Regions from separate parts of the Peribacillus sp. FSL K6-1552 genome, predicted to be linked through region 1. Evidence: a T-box and tRNA genes for the amino acid it is inferred to sense, from the RefSeq annotation. Region 1 holds a T-box; the other regions hold tRNA genes.
The links. The T-box of region 1 lies ahead of serS (serine--tRNA ligase). A T-box ahead of a tRNA ligase gene usually reads a tRNA of that ligase, here a tRNA-Ser.
Positions count from the first base shown of each region.

Region 2: it encodes a tRNA-Ser, which carries the amino acid that the T-box ahead of serS (serine--tRNA ligase) is inferred to sense. The anticodon was not compared.
Region 3: it encodes a tRNA-Ser, which carries the amino acid that the T-box ahead of serS (serine--tRNA ligase) is inferred to sense. The anticodon was not compared.
Region 4: it encodes a tRNA-Ser, which carries the amino acid that the T-box ahead of serS (serine--tRNA ligase) is inferred to sense. The anticodon was not compared.

Region 1 covers NZ_JBBOST010000001.1:16,943-21,738, reverse strand. Annotated here, with positions in the region: gene serS (serine--tRNA ligase) at 91-1,368, opposite strand; T-box leader at 1,435-1,661, opposite strand; gene NST21_RS00080 (D-alanyl-D-alanine carboxypeptidase family protein) at 1,729-3,048, opposite strand; gene guaB (IMP dehydrogenase) at 3,222-4,685, opposite strand.
Region 2 covers NZ_JBBOST010000001.1:306,101-310,896, forward strand. Annotated here, with positions in the region: gene NST21_RS01540 (Tex family protein) at 2-2,185, shown strand; gene cmpA (cortex morphogenetic protein CmpA) at 2,282-2,401, opposite strand; gene NST21_RS01550 (SprT family protein) at 2,487-2,966, shown strand; tRNA gene NST21_RS01555 (tRNA-Asn) at 3,099-3,173, shown strand; tRNA gene NST21_RS01560 (tRNA-Ser) at 3,181-3,271, shown strand; tRNA gene NST21_RS01565 (tRNA-Glu) at 3,289-3,363, shown strand; tRNA gene NST21_RS01570 (tRNA-Asp) at 3,391-3,466, shown strand; tRNA gene NST21_RS01575 (tRNA-Gln) at 3,551-3,625, shown strand; tRNA gene NST21_RS01580 (tRNA-Lys) at 3,635-3,710, shown strand; tRNA gene NST21_RS01585 (tRNA-Leu) at 3,719-3,800, shown strand; tRNA gene NST21_RS01590 (tRNA-Leu) at 3,860-3,945, shown strand; tRNA gene NST21_RS01595 (tRNA-Arg) at 3,964-4,040, shown strand; tRNA gene NST21_RS01600 (tRNA-Pro) at 4,048-4,124, shown strand; tRNA gene NST21_RS01605 (tRNA-Gly) at 4,157-4,230, shown strand; rRNA gene NST21_RS01610 (16S ribosomal RNA) at 4,326-4,796, shown strand, end outside.
Region 3 covers NZ_JBBOST010000001.1:5,170,395-5,175,190, reverse strand. Annotated here, with positions in the region: rRNA gene rrf (5S ribosomal RNA) at 1-90, shown strand, start outside; tRNA gene NST21_RS24835 (tRNA-Val) at 103-178, shown strand; tRNA gene NST21_RS24830 (tRNA-Thr) at 191-266, shown strand; tRNA gene NST21_RS24825 (tRNA-Lys) at 287-362, shown strand; tRNA gene NST21_RS24820 (tRNA-Leu) at 372-453, shown strand; tRNA gene NST21_RS24815 (tRNA-Gly) at 462-536, shown strand; tRNA gene NST21_RS24810 (tRNA-Leu) at 549-637, shown strand; tRNA gene NST21_RS24805 (tRNA-Arg) at 647-723, shown strand; tRNA gene NST21_RS24800 (tRNA-Pro) at 733-809, shown strand; tRNA gene NST21_RS24795 (tRNA-Ala) at 827-902, shown strand; tRNA gene NST21_RS24790 (tRNA-Met) at 930-1,006, shown strand; tRNA gene NST21_RS24785 (tRNA-Ile) at 1,017-1,093, shown strand; tRNA gene NST21_RS24780 (tRNA-Ser) at 1,112-1,204, shown strand; tRNA gene NST21_RS24775 (tRNA-Met) at 1,309-1,382, shown strand; tRNA gene NST21_RS24770 (tRNA-Asp) at 1,389-1,464, shown strand; tRNA gene NST21_RS24765 (tRNA-Phe) at 1,487-1,562, shown strand; tRNA gene NST21_RS24760 (tRNA-His) at 1,580-1,655, shown strand; tRNA gene NST21_RS24755 (tRNA-Gly) at 1,660-1,733, shown strand; tRNA gene NST21_RS24750 (tRNA-Ile) at 1,740-1,816, shown strand; tRNA gene NST21_RS24745 (tRNA-Asn) at 1,829-1,903, shown strand; tRNA gene NST21_RS24740 (tRNA-Ser) at 1,905-1,995, shown strand; tRNA gene NST21_RS24735 (tRNA-Glu) at 1,999-2,070, shown strand; gene NST21_RS24730 (TraR/DksA C4-type zinc finger protein) at 2,111-2,860, opposite strand; gene NST21_RS24725 (1,4-dihydroxy-2-naphthoate polyprenyltransferase) at 3,006-3,926, opposite strand; gene NST21_RS24720 (isochorismate synthase) at 4,225-4,796, shown strand, end outside.
Region 4 covers NZ_JBBOST010000001.1:783,490-788,285, forward strand. Annotated here, with positions in the region: rRNA gene NST21_RS03665 (23S ribosomal RNA) at 1-1,912, shown strand, start outside; rRNA gene rrf (5S ribosomal RNA) at 2,029-2,144, shown strand; tRNA gene NST21_RS03675 (tRNA-Asn) at 2,154-2,228, shown strand; tRNA gene NST21_RS03680 (tRNA-Ser) at 2,234-2,325, shown strand; tRNA gene NST21_RS03685 (tRNA-Glu) at 2,335-2,409, shown strand; tRNA gene NST21_RS03690 (tRNA-Val) at 2,424-2,499, shown strand; tRNA gene NST21_RS03695 (tRNA-Met) at 2,590-2,663, shown strand; tRNA gene NST21_RS03700 (tRNA-Asp) at 2,669-2,744, shown strand; tRNA gene NST21_RS03705 (tRNA-Phe) at 2,757-2,832, shown strand; tRNA gene NST21_RS03710 (tRNA-Thr) at 2,840-2,915, shown strand; tRNA gene NST21_RS03715 (tRNA-Tyr) at 2,931-3,014, shown strand; tRNA gene NST21_RS03720 (tRNA-Trp) at 3,025-3,098, shown strand; tRNA gene NST21_RS03725 (tRNA-His) at 3,116-3,191, shown strand; tRNA gene NST21_RS03730 (tRNA-Gln) at 3,230-3,304, shown strand; tRNA gene NST21_RS03735 (tRNA-Gly) at 3,308-3,382, shown strand; tRNA gene NST21_RS03740 (tRNA-Cys) at 3,391-3,464, shown strand; tRNA gene NST21_RS03745 (tRNA-Leu) at 3,473-3,553, shown strand; gene NST21_RS03750 (hypothetical protein) at 3,916-4,128, shown strand.

The DNA.
Region 1 (4,796 bases):
GAACATTTTTTTAAAATAATTATTAAACCAGATAAAAAAAAGAACAGCTTCTCTATTACGAGAAACTGTTCCTTTTATACTTTTGAAACATTATGGTTTAATGACTTCCGCACCGCGCATATAAGGTCGTAATACTTCAGGGATGACAACACTGCCATCTTCCTGCTGATAATTTTCCAATAGTGCGGCAACTGTCCGGCCGATTGCCAATCCTGACCCATTTAGTGTATGAATATGTTCTGGTTTCCCTTTAACATCACGGCGGAAACGGATATTAGCCCGTCTAGCCTGGAATGCTTCGAAGTTACTACAAGAAGAAATTTCGCGATACGTTCCATAGCTCGGGATCCAGACTTCGATATCATACTTTTTCGCAGCAGTGAAACCAAGATCGCCTGTACACATGCTTAATACTCGATAAGGAAGGCCTAGCAATTGAAGGACTTTTTCAGCATGTCCTGTAAGGTTTTCCAATTCTGCATAAGAGTCTTCTGGCTTTACAAACTTCACTAATTCCACTTTATTAAACTGGTGCTGGCGAATTAACCCACGAGTATCGCGACCAGCAGAACCTGCTTCTGAACGGAAAGATGCACTGTATGCTGCATAGCTTATCGGCAGATCGTCTATGCTTAGGATTTCATCACGATGGAAATTTGTCACAGGCACTTCAGCTGTTGGAATCAAGAAATAATCGTCGCTCTCAATACGGAAAGCATCTTCCTCGAATTTAGGTAACTGACCTGTGCCTGTCATGCTTGCACGGTTCACCATATATGGAGGCAGCATTTCTTCATATCCATGTTCTTCAACATGAAGGTCGAGCATAAAACTAATTAACGCACGCTCTAAACGAGCACCGAGACCTCTATAAAAAACAAATCGGCTTCCGGTTACTTTTGCTGCCCGTTCAAAATCAAGGATTCCTAAATCTCCAGCCACATCCCAATGTGGTTTCGGTTCAAACTTAAATTGCGGCAATTCGCCCCATTTACGGATTTCAACATTATCATCTTCCGTTTCACCCACTGGTACACTTTCATGTGGAATATTAGGGATAGAAAGCAGCAGCGTTCCTAACTGGGATTCTACTTCACGAAGTTCATCATCAAATCCTTTGATTTGATCACCAACCTCACGCATTTCCACAATCAACTGGTCTGCATCTTTTTTCTCCCGTTTCAATACAGCTACTTGCTGTGAAACTTCATTCCGTTTACTTTTCAGTTTTTCTGTATCAGCAATTAAAGATCGACGCTTCACGTCTAACTCCTCAAATTTACCTAAATCAGTTAAATCTTCTCCTCTAAATTGCAGAACACGTTTCACTTCTTCAAAATTATTTCGTACATATTTCAAATCCAACATTTACAGTTCCTCCTCATTTATGATTTGATAATTTATCAGAGAACGCAAAAAACTCCCGTCCCCTGAAGAAGGGACGAGAGTTAACCCGCGTTGCCACCCTAGTTGAAGGCATATGAAAAACACCTTCCACTTATCACGATAACGGCTTTTAACCGAAAGTAATTACTGACCCAATTAAGGTGTTCCATACTCTGCTCCAGGAGGGATTCACAAAACTCTAACACCGATTTCCACCAGCCATCGGCTCTCTTTAGAAAGAAATATTTGTTACTATATCCTGTCATGGCTTTCTCATAATCAAATTCTTTTCCATAATGTACTATAATTTTATACATTACGCAACCGTTTTATACACGAAACTTAAAACCAGCCTTTTACAGTAGAAGATACACTGCTCCATACATCACCAAAGAATCCACCAACTGCTCGCATTGATAACACAAACCAGTTTGCTTTTTCAACAGATTCTGCAGCTACGACGTCAACTTTCGCTGAATCCCCGTTAATATACCCGTAATCTTTACCATTTTTAGGAGTAACAGTGATGTAGCCAACCTTCTCACCTTTTTTGATTGGTGCAGTCAACTTACCGTCTTTGTCCAATTTGTTTTTATCAATCACTAATTCTGTTTTATAGTTTTCTTTCTCACCATTCTCAACAAGCAGTTCAATCGCTTTTTTAGATTGGATATTAACATTTTTCTCCTTACCTTTAACTACCGAAAGGGTTTCTTTCCCTTTCACTTGGTAATTGGCAGGAAGAATTTTTTCTTTTTCAAATGTTGCATATGCATAGTCCATCAGCTTAGTACTATCCCTGAAGCGTTCATTTTTAGTAGTAGACTTCATAACCACTGTAATATAACGTTGACCATCTCGGATAACTGTCCCCGTATGACCATAACCGGCAAAGTCAGTAGAACCTGTTTTCAGACCGTCTACACCTTTATATTCAAAAATCAGACCAGGTAACATCCAGTTGAAGTTTGGATACTCTTTCCCATCACGGAACTTCAATTTAGAAATGCTGGCATACTTTAATACTTCCGGATAATCATTAATAAGACGATAAGCAAGAAGTGCAGTATCAGTTGCTGTCATTACATTTTCTTCATCTTTTTTACCAGTAGGATACTCCCCTAACAAATTAGAGTTATTCAAGCCGCTGGCATTGACGAATTTATGGTTTTTCAGACCTAGCTTTTTCGCTTTTTCGTTCATCAATTTCACAAAATTCTTTTCACTACCTGAAACTAGCTGAGCTAAGGCTACTGTCGCTGCATTTCCTGAATAGACAGCCATCGCTTGATATAGTTCCTTAACTGTATAATCTTCACCTTCTGTTAAACCAACATTCGACAAATTCGGTGCTTTTGAAAGATCATGTACATACTTATTTATTTTAACTTTTTGATCCCAAGTGATTTTCCCATTTTCAATTGACTCCATTATGATATATTCTGTCATCATTTTTGACATGGATGCAATCCCTAATACTTTATCGGCATTTTTTTCATACACGATTTGTCCTGTTTTACCATCTATAATGATGGCTGCCTCTGCCTTTAAACCTAAATTATCAGATTCAGCTTCAGCTTCCCCCGGTTGATAGGCAAATTGCGACATAACAAGAACAAAAACAAAAGTGAAAATGAGGGTAATCTTGCTGATTTTTTTCAATTTCCAATACCTCCAACTATTAAGCTTATCTCTATAACAAAAGAAGAAACTCTATCTATTTCCCTTAATCCTTGTTTAGTTTATCACAGAAGAAATAAAAAAAATAGACAGAGTCATCGGAGACCCTGCCTATTTTCACTTTAAATTTTAATGACAATTATAAGTTAAATTTATTACAATGAATAGTTCGGCGCTTCTTTTGTAATTTGAACATCATGTGGGTGACTTTCCCTTAACCCCGCACCAGTCATTTTAATAAATTGAGAGTTTTCTCTCAAATCTTCTAATGAAGCTGTACCGCAATATCCCATTCCTGAACGAATACCACCGATCAGTTGGAAAATAGTATCTGAAAGAGGTCCTTTATATGGAAGGCGTCCTTCTATGCCCTCTGGAACAAATTTCTTATTATCTTCCTGGAAGTAACGATCCTTAGAACCTTTTTCCATTGCTGCAACAGAACCCATTCCCCGGTACACTTTAAAACGGCGTCCTTGGAAGATTTCTGTTTCACCTGGGCTTTCAGTTACACCGGCAAGCATACTTCCAAGCATGACTGCGTGTCCACCTGCGGCTAGAGCTTTAACGATATCACCCGAGTATTTAATTCCGCCATCAGCGATAATTGTTTTTCCATGTTTCCTTGCTTCTGTTGCGCAATCGAAAACGGCCGTAATTTGAGGAACGCCTACACCAGCTACAACTCTTGTAGTACAAATAGATCCCGGTCCAATTCCCACTTTAACAACATCGGCTCCTGCTTCAATCAGTGCTTTCGTTCCTTCCGCAGTGGCCACGTTACCAGCGATGATAGTAAGTTCAGGATATTTCCCGCGAATCTCCTTTACTGCGTCAAGGACGCCTGCTGAATGACCATGAGCAGTATCAAGTACAATTGCATCTACTTGAGACTTAACAAGCATTTCTACACGCTTCATTGTATCTTTAGTCACACCGACAGCAGCACCTGCGAGTAATCTACCTTGCTTATCTTTTGCTGAATTAGGGAACTCAATAACTTTCTCGATATCCTTGATTGTAATAAGCCCTTTTAATACACCGTTATCGTCTACAAGAGGGAGTTTTTCAATTTTATACTTCTGAAGAATTTTCTCGGCTTGTTCCAAGTTAGTTCCAACTGGAGCTGTAACCAGATTCTCTATTGTCATAACACTAGAAATCTTCAAGGAAAAATCGGAAATAAATCGCAAATCACGGTTCGTAATAATACCAACAAGTTTTTGATCCTGTTCATTATTAACAACTGGTACACCCGAAATACGGTATTTACCCATTAAATGCTCTGCATCAAACACTTGGTGATCTGGTGTTAGGAAAAATGGATCTGTAATAACACCGCTTTCTGAACGTTTTACTTTATCAACTAATTCAGCTTGTGCTTCAATCGACATATTCTTATGAATAATACCTAACCCACCTTGACGAGCCATAGCAATTGCCATCTCTGCTTCTGTTACGGTATCCATTCCTGCACTGATGATAGGAAGGTTGAGCTTTAAATTCTCGGCTAAGTTGACTTGAAGGTTAACATCTTTCGGTAAAACCTCTGATTTCGCTGGAATTAATAGGACATCATCAAAGGTTAAACCTTCTTTTGCAAATTTATTTTCCCACATAATTTTCCCCTCCTGCTTAAAAATATTATTTGTAGGTTATCAATAGGACATACTACTGTCAAGAAGAGAAATAAATGTTAGATTATTCTATCAATTCAAAGGAGAGGCTGC
Region 2 (4,796 bases), 290 kb from region 1:
TTTGATAGTAGTAGAAGATTCTTTAAAAGAATTAATTAAACAAATATCTAATGAGTTAACTTTGAAAAATCATCAAGTGCAAAATGTCATACAGATGCTTCAAGATGGTAATACCGTTCCTTTTATTGCTCGTTATCGAAAAGAAATGACGGGTTCACTAGATGAAGTGCAGATTCGTTCTATTATGGAAAGATGGAACTATCTAGAAAACCTTGGGCAGAGAAAAGTGGAAGTTACACGCTCGATTAGTGAACAGGGTAAATTGACAGAAGAATTAAAGTTACAAATTGAAAAGGCAACAAAGCTGCAGGAAGTGGAAGATTTATACCGACCTTTTAAACAAAAAAGGAGAACGAAAGCAACTGTGGCTAAGGAGAAAGGCCTTGAACCACTTGCAATTTGGCTTCTTGAATGTCAAGCTCAGGCTTCAGTTAGTGAAAAAGCAGCCGAATTCATATCTGAAGAAAAAGAAGTTCCTTCTATTGAAGAGGCAATTGCGGGTGCGCAGGATATAATTGCTGAACTTATTTCTGATGATGCTGAATTGAGGAAATGGATAAGGGCTGAGATTTTTAAAGCAGGAAAATTGTTCTCCACTGTGAAAAATGAAGAAAAGGACGAAAAAAAAATCTTCGAAATGTACTATGAATATGAAGAGCCTGTCCAAAAAATCGTCCCACATCGAGTCTTGGCACTTAATAGAGGTGAAAAGGAAGAGGTTCTACGAATATCCATCCAGCCTCGGACAGAAATTATTATTAGTTATTTGGAACGGAAAATCATTAAAAATAATCAATCCGAAGCGGCAGGGTTGATTAAGGAAGCGATTGAAGACGGACTTAAGCGTCTAATCATGCCTTCTGTAGAACGGGAAATAAGAAAAGAGCTAACGGAAAAAGCAGAAGATCAAGCTATCCATATATTCTCGGAAAACCTTCGCAATTTACTATTACAGCCTCCTCTTAAAGGGAAAGTGGTCCTTGCTCTAGATCCAGCATATCGGACGGGTTGTAAGTTGGCTGTTATTGATGAGACAGGCAAAGTACTCGATATCAGTGTAATCTACCCCCACCCTCCTGCTGCGAAGTTTGAAGCTGCTCGTGAAAAAACAATTGAAATTCTTCAGCGATTCGCAGTGGAGATTGTGGCAATAGGTAATGGAACGGCATCTCGTGAATCGGAGCAATTTATTGCAGATATTTTAAAAGAAGTGAAAGGGAATATTTCTTATATAATTGTTAATGAAGCAGGTGCCAGTGTGTATTCAGCATCTGATATTGCTCGTGAAGAGTTTCCGGATCTTCAAGTTGAGCAGAGAAGTGCAGTATCAATTGGGAGAAGACTGCAAGATCCACTTGCGGAACTTGTTAAAATCGATCCCCAATCCGTAGGAGTAGGTCAGTATCAGCACGATGTTTCTCAGAAAAAGTTATCAGAATCCCTTACTTTTGTTGTTGAAACGGCTGTTAACCAAGTTGGGGTGAACGTCAATACAGCTTCGTCATCTCTATTACAATATGTAGCTGGGTTATCAAAATCTGTTGCTCAAAATATAGTGAAGAAAAGGGAAGAAGAAGGGAAGTTTTCAAGCAGGAAGGAATTAAAGAAAATTCCTCGGCTTGGTGCTAAAACGTACGAACAGTGCATAGGTTTTTTGCGTATTATTAATGGCAATGAACCTTTGGACCAAACCGCGATCCATCCGGAGAACTACGGGGCCGTGAATAAACTGTTAAAGAAAATAGGATTCACATCTGAAGACTTAGGCAGTGATGTTTTGAATAAAGAGTTAGTCAAATTAAATCCAACAGAATTAGTGGATGAATTAGAAATAGGAGAAATCACGATTAAGGACATTATTGATGATCTAATGAAGCCGGGAAGAGACCCTAGAGATGAACTATCAAAACCTCTGCTTAAGCAAGATGTGCTAAAAATGGAGGATTTAAAAACCGGAATGGAATTACAAGGTACAGTAAGGAATGTTGTAGACTTCGGTGCATTTGTGGACATCGGTGTCAAACAGGACGGGCTGGTGCATATTTCTAAATTAAGCAACCGATTTGTAAAGCATCCATTGGATGTAGTTGCTGTTGGGGATGTTGTAACAGTTTGGGTCGAGAAGGTGGACTCTCAAAAGCAAAGGGTATCTTTAACGATGCTGCAGCCTAAAGATCAAGATTAGCTATTATAAACTCCTTCTATATAGAAGGGGTTTTTTATTACGGTAAGAATAGTAATGCTTCTTTAGAATTTATTAGTGCTTGGTTCAAATGGAGGTCTATAATCGAAGACTTTCTTTTTTTTGATAAAAAAACCAGCATTGATTCAACATCTTCACTTGATAATAATCCTTTTCATAAAAGGCTTTACGAATTTGATTTTGGAACCAATTAGGCATAGCGCTTACCTCCAGTAGTTTTCTATTGTTTTATTAGTCTATGTTATAATGGGTTGTCATGTTACCAAGGAAAGGGAGGGGGAAGATGGATAATCAGCAATTGCAAAAATTAGTTGAAGATATTTCGAGGAAAGACTTTCAAAAGCCCTTTAGACACCTAGCTTGTTTTAATCCGCGCCTTCGAACGACTGGAGGAAGGTACTTGCTACGTTCACATAATATAGAAATTAATAAGAAATATCTTGATGAACGTGGAGTGGAAGAATTGATAGGAATCATAAAGCATGAATTGTGCCATTATCACCTCCACCTTGAGAAGAAAGGATACCAGCATCGTGATACTGACTTTAAGCGTTTACTCGAAAAAGTTGGAGCCCCAAGATTTTGCACGCCACTACCGTCAAACCAGTTAAAGAGAAAAATGAATACTATTCAATATAGATGTGAAAACTGTCAGGAGTTATATTTAAGAAAGAAGCGTATCGATACCACTCGTTTTGTCTGTGGTAAGTGTCGTGGAACACTGATCTACCAAGGTTTTAAAGAAAAAGAAGCAAATAAATAAAAAAAAACAAAAGAACCCTTGACTTTATGTTGCAACCTCCTTATAATCATAAGAGTCGACAAGATAACAACTTGTTCTTCACGACAACCACTAAGGTCCTTGAGCGTAAAAAAGGAACCCAATTTTCATTATTCCGCAGTAGCTCAGTGGTAGAGCATTCGGCTGTTAACCGAACGGTCGTAGGTTCGAGTCCTACCTGCGGAGCCATTTTTTTGGGGAAGTACTCAAGAGGCTGAAGAGGCGCCCCTGCTAAGGGTGTAGGTCGCGTAAGCGGCGCGAGGGTTCAAATCCCTCCTTCTCCGCCAGCTACACATTTTATCACGGCCCATTGGTCAAGCGGTTAAGACACCGCCCTTTCACGGCGGTAACACGGGTTCGAATCCCGTATGGGTCACCATCTTTTGTATATTTAAATTAAATTACTGGTCCCGTGGTGTAGCGGTTAACATGCCTGCCTGTCACGCAGGAGATCGCGGGTTCGATTCCCGTCGGGACCGCCATTTATTTCTTTTTAAAAAAACACTTGCTAGAATTAAATTATTGTGATATAATATTAATCTGGCTGTTAATTAGTAATTGATTATTGGGCTATAGCCAAGCGGTAAGGCAACGGATTTTGATTCCGTCATGCGAAGGTTCGATCCCTTCTAGCCCAGCCATTTTATTTAGAGCCATTAGCTCAGTTGGTAGAGCATCTGACTTTTAATCAGAGGGTCGAAGGTTCGAATCCTTCATGGCTCACCATTTGTTTCGCGGGTGTGGCGGAATTGGCAGACGCACCAGACTTAGGATCTGGCGCCGCAAGGCGTGGGGGTTCAAGTCCCTTCACCCGCACTGATAATTTTCTTCTTGACAACAAGTTGAAAAGGTGTTATACTTACAAAGTCGCTTTCGCGGTCGTGGCGGAATGGCAGACGCGCTAGGTTGAGGGCCTAGTGGGGGAAACCCCGTGGAGGTTCAAATCCTCTCGGCCGCACCAAAAACATCATAGAAATTAGCGCCCGTAGCTCAATTGGATAGAGCATCTGACTACGAATCAGAAGGTTGTAGGTTCGACTCCCGCCGGGCGCACCATATTTTACGGGAAGTAGCTCAGCTTGGTAGAGCACTTGGTTTGGGACCAAGGGGTCGCAGGTTCGAATCCTGTCTTCCCGACCATTCTTTCTTAGAAATAATTTGAAAAATAAAATGCGGGTGTAGTTTAGTGGTAAAACCTCAGCCTTCCAAGCTGATGATGAGAGTTCGATTCTCTTCACCCGCTCCATTATTGCTCTTTGAAAACTGAACAAAACAAAGCGCCAACGTTAAATTTTAAGTGAGCACACACTATCAAAAAGCAAAATGAGCAAGTCAAACATTTCTTCGGAGAGTTTGATCCTGGCTCAGGACGAACGCTGGCGGCGTGCCTAATACATGCAAGTCGAGCGAATCGATGGGAGCTTGCTCCCTGAGATTAGCGGCGGACGGGTGAGTAACACGTGGGCAACCTGCCTATAAGACTGGGATAACTTCGGGAAACCGGAGCTAATACCGGATACGTTCTTTTCTCGCATGAGAGAAGATGGAAAGACGGTTTCGGCTGTCACTTATAGATGGGCCCGCGGCGCATTAGCTAGTTGGTGAGGTAATGGCTCACCAAGGCGACGATGCGTAGCCGACCTGAGAGGGTGATCGGCCACACTGGGACTGAGACACGGCCCAGACTCCTACGGGAGGCAGCAGTAGGGAATCTTCCGCAATGGACGAAAGTCTGACGGAGCAACGCCGCGTGAACGAAGAAGGCCTTCGGGTCGTAAAGTTCTGTTGTTAGGGAAGAACAAGTACCAGAGT
Region 3 (4,796 bases), 5.2 Mb from region 1:
ACCCGTTCCCATTCCGAACACGGCAGTTAAGCTCTTCAGCGCCGATGGTAGTTGGGGGTTTCCCCCTGTGAGAGTAGGACGCCGCCAAGCAGTTACACATATGGAGGATTAGCTCAGCTGGGAGAGCATCTGCCTTACAAGCAGAGGGTCGGCGGTTCGATCCCGTCATCCTCCACCATTTTTTACACCTGCCGGTGTAGCTCAACTGGTAGAGCAACTGACTTGTAATCAGTAGGTTGGGGGTTCAAGTCCTCTTGCCGGCACCATCTTTTATTATTAAACGTACGAGCCATTAGCTCAGTTGGTAGAGCATCTGACTTTTAATCAGAGGGTCGAAGGTTCGAATCCTTCATGGCTCACCATTATATTATGCGGGTGTGGCGGAATTGGCAGACGCACCAGACTTAGGATCTGGCGCCGCAAGGCGTGGGGGTTCAAGTCCCTTCACCCGCATCTTTCATGCGGAAGTAGTTCAGTGGTAGAATACAACCTTGCCAAGGTTGGGGTCGCGGGTTCGAATCCCGTCTTCCGCTCCACTTTTCGTATGTGCCGGGGTGGCGGAACTGGCAGACGCACAGGACTTAAAATCCTGCGGTAGGTGACTACCGTACCGGTTCGATTCCGGTCCTCGGCACCATCTTAATATGCGCCCGTAGCTCAATTGGATAGAGCATCTGACTACGAATCAGAAGGTTGTAGGTTCGACTCCCGCCGGGCGCACCATGTTTTTTGCGGGAAGTAGCTCAGCTTGGTAGAGCACTTGGTTTGGGACCAAGGGGTCGCAGGTTCGAATCCTGTCTTCCCGACCACGTGATTTCTAATGAATGGGGCCTTAGCTCAGCTGGGAGAGCGCCTGCCTTGCACGCAGGAGGTCAGCGGTTCGATCCCGCTAGGCTCCACCATTTTTCATCAAAAACTTATATTATATTGGCGGTGTAGCTCAGCTGGCTAGAGCGTACGGTTCATACCCGTGAGGTCGGGGGTTCGATCCCCTCCGCCGCTACCAATAAATATAAGGACCTTTAGCTCAGCTGGTTAGAGCAGACGGCTCATAACCGTCCGGTCGTAGGTTCGAGTCCTACAAGGTCCACCATGTAATTTTTTTAGCCACGGAGGTATACCCAAGTTCGGCTGAAGGGATCGGTCTTGAAAACCGACAGGGGAGTCAAATCCCGCGGGGGTTCGAATCCCTCTACCTCCTCCATTTCTTTAAAAGCAGCAAGTTGTTTTGAAACAACCTTTACATAGAGGAAGCGGATGAAACAATCTACACGAAAACTTGATGCAAAATCGTTTCATTATTACCGTCGCGGGGTGGAGCAGTCCGGTAGCTCGTCGGGCTCATAACCCGAAGGTCGCAGGTTCAAATCCTGTCCCCGCAATTATTAGGTCCCGTGGTGTAGCGGTTAACATGCCTGCCTGTCACGCAGGAGATCGCGGGTTCGATTCCCGTCGGGACCGCCATTATTAAATTTAATACAAATGTGGCTCAGTAGCTCAGTCGGTAGAGCAAAGGACTGAAAATCCTTGTGTCGGCGGTTCGATTCCGTCCTGAGCCACCATTATTTCAAAAATTACGGCGATTGTGGCGAAGTGGTTAACGCACCTGATTGTGGTTCAGGCATTCGTGGGTTCGATTCCCATCAGTCGCCCCATTTCGCGGGTGTAGTTTAGTGGTAAAACCTCAGCCTTCCAAGCTGATGATGAGGGTTCGATTCCCTTCACCCGCTCCAATTTATGGGCCTATAGCTCAGCTGGTTAGAGCGCACGCCTGATAAGCGTGAGGTCGATGGTTCGAGTCCATTTAGGCCCACCATATTCATATTGTTCCGCAGTAGCTCAGTGGTAGAGCATTCGGCTGTTAACCGAACGGTCGTAGGTTCGAGTCCTACCTGCGGAGCCATGGGGAAGTACTCAAGAGGCTGAAGAGGCGCCCCTGCTAAGGGTGTAGGTCGCGTGAGCGGCGCGAGGGTTCAAATCCCTCCTTCTCCGCCATTTGGCCCGTTGGTCAAGCGGTTAAGACACCGCCCTTTCACGGCGGTAACACGGGTTCGAATCCCGTACGGGTCATAAAAAAGAAGCATACATTCTGTATGCTTCTTTTTTTTATTTATTTCTCTTCATTGATATAACTATCTTTTTGTTTATAAGGAATGTCTCCAAGCTGAGATTTAACATTTTCTTCATCTAATGTATCTTCATAGTTCTTTTTCTTTTTATTCGGGATACCCCTTATTTTTTTTCCTTCGATATCATTTGCTACAAATCCTTCATAGTCTTCAGAAAATCCATCGGTTTCATCTTCTGTTTTATAAAGATTATAATAGCTGTCATGATCGCCCGTGTAATCCGCAGGTGTTTCAGATGTACCAAATTTGGCTACTTCGCCAAAGCTATCTTCTTTATCTACTATTTCACTTCCATGACGGTTTTCAAAATTATTTCCCTTTGATGGAATCAGTACGTCTTCTTCAACTGGTCGATCTTGTGTAGTCGGTCGTTCTGGGGCGTGCTCGACACAATAGAGAGTGGTAGGTATGGCTTCAAGCCGTTCAAAAGGGATTTCTGTATCACAGGTTTTACAATGGCCATAGAAGCCTGCTTCTATCGCATTCAATGCATTCTTGACTTTTTCCATTTCAGATTGTGCATGCTCATCTAGTGCCTGGTTTCTTTCCATTTCGAATAATTCAGTTCCAAGGTCAGCGGGATGATTGTCATAGGAGGATAGTTCCCCTACAGATTCTGTCTGACTTTTATTTAGAAGTGTTTGTTCATCATTTTTGAGCCTATTATTCAGTTCTTCTTTTTCTATAAGTAGTTCTTTTTTTAAATGTTGCGTTTGTTGTTTGGTTGCCATGTTTATTTCACTCCTTCGAAAGTCTATATCTCATTTGAATAATGGTTGGATGGGTGTCTTATCCATTACCCGAATCGGAGGGGAGGGAAACAAATTGGAAGGAAGCAAAAAAGGACTGAGTCAAAATCGACTCAGTCCTTAGCGATTAAATAAGATAGCTGATGAATAATCCAATGGCCATAAGCAGGCCGAAGAAGGTGTTCGTTTGGGCCGTGGCTTTCATCGCAGGTACCATCGTAATAGGTGACGTTTTACCGACGAAGCCTTTGATTGCTGCCAAGGCTTTCGGAATGCTTAGGAAGGCAAGCAAAATCCATGCTGTAACGCTTTCAGCTAGGACTAATCCTACTAGCCATAGGTAAGAGAAGGCAAACATAATTGCCATAAATGTTAAGGCATTTTTTCTGCCCATTACTACAGGCATCGTTTTACGGCCGTGTGCCTTATCTCCGTCATGATCACGGAGGTTATTGGATAAATTGATTAACCCGACTAAAATTCCGCTTGGTATAGCAATTAAGATAGCTGTGGTAGAAACAAAACCAGTTTGAATGAAATAGGCAATCAAGATTATCAAAAAGCCCATAAACAATCCAGAAAAAAGTTCTCCAAATGGTGTGTATGAAATAGGCAGTGGACCGCCAGTGTAAAGGTAGCCGACAAGCATACAGACCAGGCCTACCGCAGCAAGCCACCAAGATGATGCTGCACAGATATAGATTCCAAGTATCAGTGCGATGCCATACATACTAAGAGCTAAGGTCATGATGAGTTTTGGAGTCATGCCATGACGGACAATGCCACCACCGATGCCAACAGATTCTTCCGTATCCAATCCTCTCTTGAAATCATAGTATTCATTGAATAAGTTCGTTGCAGCTTGGATAAGGATACTTGCAATCATCATGGCTGCAAATAGTAGCCAATTTACGCCATCTTCTAAAAGTGCAATCATAGTTCCAAGTAGGACTGGAACAAAAGCTGCGGTAAGTGTATGTGGACGAATTAACTCCCACCAAATTTTCCAGGTTCGTTTAAGGGGAAGGTCGTCGTATTCTGTTTGCATTATTTCTCTCCTCAAAATCATTATTAGTTCCCTTGAAATTATATCAAATATTGAAATTGTTCACAAAAGGTTATCCTATTTAGTGTAGGAAAAGTGGTGTGGAGTGTCAATTGAATTTCATAGACGATCACTTCCAATATCAAGGATATTCTACTTCATTCACTAAGAATCATATAATAAGGAAAAAAGCAGTCATGAATCGTTCGATAAAGGGGCGTTTTATTGACATTGGGTTGAAGAGAGGTGTATCTTTAAATAGGTTAAAAAGCTTTTAAAATGTACATTTGGGGGGATTTTTTTGGCTATCTCAGAAGAAACTGAACAGTTTCAGGGACTGGCTTCAGCTATACAAAAGGCAAAGGACTTGAATGGTCAAGTTCTATTCAGTCATATTAAGAAAATAAATTGCAACAACCCCCTTTCATTTTATCAAGCTGGAAGAGAACGGTATGCGGGTGAACGCTTTTTCTGGGAGGACCCTGCAAAAGATATAACCATTACTGGTTTAGGCAACGTTAAGAAACTCCAAGCGGCATCAAATGCCGACCGTTATAGAGAAGTCGAAATGAGCTGGATCAAACTGCAGAATACTGCTGTCAAAACAGGAGTGACCGATGTAGAAGCAACTGGTCCTTTACTCTTTGGTGGCTTTTCTTTTGATTATGAAACTAACAGTACGCTCCTTTGGAATCAATTCGGGGACAATCTGTTTTATATACCTGCCTTCATGCTATCGCTAGTGGGGGAGCAAGCTTACTTAACGACAAACCTACTTTGTTCACCGGATGATTCAGAAAAACTCTTCATAGATATGATAAATGAACGGGAATCTTTCCTTATCGAAAGCTTGAATGGCACCGAACTGCGTGC
Region 4 (4,796 bases), 770 kb from region 1:
GGAAACAGCCCAGACCACCAGCTAAGGTCCCAAAGTATACGTTAAGTGGAAAAGGATGTGGAGTTGCTTAGACAACCAGGATGTTGGCTCAGAAGCAGCCATCATTTAAAGAGTGCGTAATAGCTCACTGGTCGAGTGACTCCGCGCCGAAAATGTACCGGGGCTAAACGTATCACCGAAGCTGTGGATTGACACCGTATGGTGTCGATGGTAGGAGAGCGTTCTAAGGGCGTTGAAGTCAGACCGGAAGGACTGGTGGAGCGCTTAGAAGTGAGAATGCCGGTATGAGTAGCGAAAGAAGGGTGAGAATCCCTTCCACCGAATGCCTAAGGTTTCCTGAGGAAGGCTCGTCCGCTCAGGGTTAGTCGGGACCTAAGCCGAGGCCGAAAGGCGTAGGCGATGGACAACAGGTTGATATTCCTGTACCACCTATACATCGTTTGAACGATGGGGGGACGCAGAAGGATAGGGTAAGCGCGCTGTTGGATATGCGCGTCCAAGCAGTTAGGCCGGAAACGAGGCAAATCCCGTTTCCATTAAGGCGGAGCTGTGATGGCGAGGGAAATATAGTACCGAAGTTCCTGATTCCACGCTGCCAAGAAAAGCCTCTAGTGAGATGTAAGGTGCCCGTACCGCAAACCGACACAGGTAGGCGAGGAGAGAATCCTAAGGTGTGCGAGAGAACTCTCGTTAAGGAACTCGGCAAAATGACCCCGTAACTTCGGGAGAAGGGGTGCTTTTTAGGGTGAATAGCCCAGAAAAGCCGCAGTGAATAGGCCCAGGCGACTGTTTAGCAAAAACACAGGTCTCTGCGAAGCCGCAAGGCGAAGTATAGGGGCTGACACCTGCCCGGTGCTGGAAGGTTAAGGGGAGAGGTTAGCGCAAGCGAAGCTTTGAACCGAAGCCCCAGTAAACGGCGGCCGTAACTATAACGGTCCTAAGGTAGCGAAATTCCTTGTCGGGTAAGTTCCGACCCGCACGAAAGGTGTAACGATCTGGGCACTGTCTCAACGAGAGACTCGGTGAAATTATAGTACCTGTGAAGATGCAGGTTACCCGCGACAGGACGGAAAGACCCCGTGGAGCTTTACTGCAGCCTGATATTGAATTTTGGTACAGCTTGTACAGGATAGGTAGGAGCCTGAGAAGCCGGAGCGCTAGCTTCGGTGGAGGCGTTGGTGGGATACTACCCTGGCTGTATTGAAATTCTAACCCGCGCCCCTTATCGGGGTGGGAGACAGTGTCAGGTGGGCAGTTTGACTGGGGCGGTCGCCTCCTAAAGAGTAACGGAGGCGCCCAAAGGTTCCCTCAGAATGGTTGGAAATCATTCGTAGAGTGTAAAGGCACAAGGGAGCTTGACTGCGAGACCTACAAGTCGAGCAGGGACGAAAGTCGGGCTTAGTGATCCGGTGGTTCCGCATGGAAGGGCCATCGCTCAACGGATAAAAGCTACCCCGGGGATAACAGGCTTATCTCCCCCAAGAGTCCACATCGACGGGGAGGTTTGGCACCTCGATGTCGGCTCATCGCATCCTGGGGCTGTAGTCGGTCCCAAGGGTTGGGCTGTTCGCCCATTAAAGCGGTACGCGAGCTGGGTTCAGAACGTCGTGAGACAGTTCGGTCCCTATCCGTCGCGGGCGCAGGAAATTTGAGAGGAGCTGTCCTTAGTACGAGAGGACCGGGATGGACGCACCGCTGGTGTACCAGTTGTCTTGCCAAAGGCATAGCTGGGTAGCTACGTGCGGACGGGATAAGTGCTGAAAGCATCTAAGCATGAAGCCCCCCTCGAGATGAGATTTCCCATAGCGCAAGCTAGTAAGATCCCTGAAAGATGATCAGGTTGATAGGTCAGAGGTGGAAGCGTGGCGACATGTGGAGCTGACTGATACTAATAGATCGAGGACTTAACCACGCTTTAAAAAATGAAATACCTTCTTATTATCTAGTTTTGAAGGAATGAAAATTTCTTCTTGCATTTTCTCAAAAATACGTTATAATAATATATGTCTTGAAAAAATGTTAATAATGTTTGGTGACGATAGCGAAGAGGTCACACCCGTTCCCATTCCGAACACGGCAGTTAAGCTCTTCAGCGCCGATGGTAGTTGGGGGTTTCCCCCTGTGAGAGTAGGACGTCGCCAAGCTTATATCGTTCCGCAGTAGCTCAGTGGTAGAGCATTCGGCTGTTAACCGAACGGTCGTAGGTTCGAGTCCTACCTGCGGAGCCATTATTGGAGAGCTGTCCGAGTGGCCGAAGGAGCACGATTGGAAATCGTGTAGACGGGTAACCCTGTCTCAAGGGTTCAAATCCCTTGCTCTCCGCCATTTACAACTGGCCCGTTGGTCAAGCGGTTAAGACACCGCCCTTTCACGGCGGTAACACGGGTTCGAATCCCGTACGGGTCACCATTTCGAAAACATATGGAGGATTAGCTCAGCTGGGAGAGCATCTGCCTTACAAGCAGAGGGTCGGCGGTTCGATCCCGTCATCCTCCACCATTTTTTAAAAAGCAACAAGTTGTTTCTATATATCAGATATGATGAAACAGTTAAAACGAAAACTTGATGCAATAGCAGCATTATTAACGTCGCGGGGTGGAGCAGTCCGGTAGCTCGTCGGGCTCATAACCCGAAGGTCGCAGGTTCAAATCCTGTCCCCGCAATCTATGGTCCCGTGGTGTAGCGGTTAACATGCCTGCCTGTCACGCAGGAGATCGCGGGTTCGATTCCCGTCGGGACCGCCATTTTTATTGTTTGGCTCAGTAGCTCAGTCGGTAGAGCAAAGGACTGAAAATCCTTGTGTCGGCGGTTCGATTCCGTCCTGAGCCACCATTGTAGTGCCGGTGTAGCTCAACTGGTAGAGCAACTGACTTGTAATCAGTAGGTTGGGGGTTCAAGTCCTCTTGCCGGCACCAGTAACATCCATATGCGGAGGGGTAGCGAAGTGGCTAAACGCGGCGGACTGTAAATCCGCTCCTTCGGGTTCGGCAGTTCGAATCTGCCCCCCTCCACCATTTTATTTATAGGGGTATAGTTTAAAGGTAGAACAGAGGTCTCCAAAACCTCCAGTGTGGGTTCGAGTCCTACTACCCCTGCCAATTTTAATTTTATAATGGCGATTGTGGCGAAGTGGTTAACGCACCTGATTGTGGTTCAGGCATTCGTGGGTTCGATTCCCATCAGTCGCCCCATTTTTTAATAAATGATGGTATAATAAATATAACGTCAATGGGCTATAGCCAAGCGGTAAGGCAACGGATTTTGATTCCGTCATGCGAAGGTTCGATCCCTTCTAGCCCAGCCATTCGCGAAAGTAGTTCAGTGGTAGAATACAACCTTGCCAAGGTTGGGGTCGCGGGTTCGAATCCCGTCTTTCGCTCCAAAAACGTTGGCGGCATAGCCAAGCGGTAAGGCAGAGGTCTGCAAAACCTTTACCACCGGTTCGATTCCGGTTGCCGCCTCCAACAAAAATGCCGGTGTGGCGGAATTGGCAGACGCGCACGACTCAAAATCGTGTTCCTCTGGAGTGCCGGTTCGACCCCGGCCACCGGTATCTTAGAACGGCGATATAAAGCGGTTTTCCTTAATTGGAAAGCCGTTTTTTCGTGTTTTCACGGATTTTTAGTCGTGCGTTTTTATTTAGGCTATGTTAAATCAGAATGTTTTGATTTTCGACCAAAAAAAAACGCCCACTGAAAGGGCAGTTGTTTGAACTAACGTTACCTGTTAGCGGAACGAAGCTGCCGATTGATCTCCGTGGCAACCTCACGGTGTAGTTTAATAGATAAGAGTCTAGCGACCCTCCCATTTCTCTAAAATGATAAATATTTCCTAAAAATTTATTAATAAAAAAGCCGCGACAACTTCATGTACAACTGAATAATTTAATTTATGACATCAAAAGGAGGTGGTTGTATGAGTAATAAACGGCCAGATGTAGTCATTATAGTTAGAGATGAAGATGATTTTGAGAATATTGCTAAATTTGAAATAATCGGAAGCGCATCCCCGTGTAGAGAGTTCCTACGGGTAGGTGCTCCTATAAGTGATGTTGTATTATGTATGGTTAGGAATGGGTTTGTAAACGCTCAGGCTGAAAACGCTGTTATATTTTTCCGTCCTAGGTAATGTCTGACTTCGACTTGATGTTATCCTCTTCAGGTAGACTGTAAAAAAAGTGGACAAGGTATGATGTTCATAATAGTCGACTTGGAAGGGAGTTTTTTATGGCACTTACAAACGTTCAAGCAGTGAACACGTTGAAAATGAATCTTACGAATACAACCGAATAGTGTGACGTCATTCACGCTTTATATTGTCGATATATCAACGGATAAGGGTTCGATTCCATTTCGAAATTGCCCGAAGCACGGCTCAAAATCGTGTTCATCTGGAGTGCGGGTTCGACCCCGGCCACCGGTAGCGAAGAAAAGCTATTACTTCAAGCTTCACACTTAATTGTGTGAAGCTTTTTTGTGTTTATCACGCACTACAGAATATGTACAAATATTGTGCGGGGTAGTGTGCGATGAGTAAAGGAAGAAATTTACTATCGGAAGATGAATTAAGAATTGTTACAAAACTACTTACGTTAAATCTGATGAATTGGAGTTTAAATTATTCTTTGAAGACTGCCAATTAAGGAATCTTTGTCCTCATACTTTGAAATATTATCAAGAACAATTTAATGCGATTAAACGACCATTGGTAACAATGACAGAAAAGGATATTAAATTGATGATATTAAAATACCGTGAAGTTCGTCATTTACTGCGTTCTGGTGGTAAAATATAATT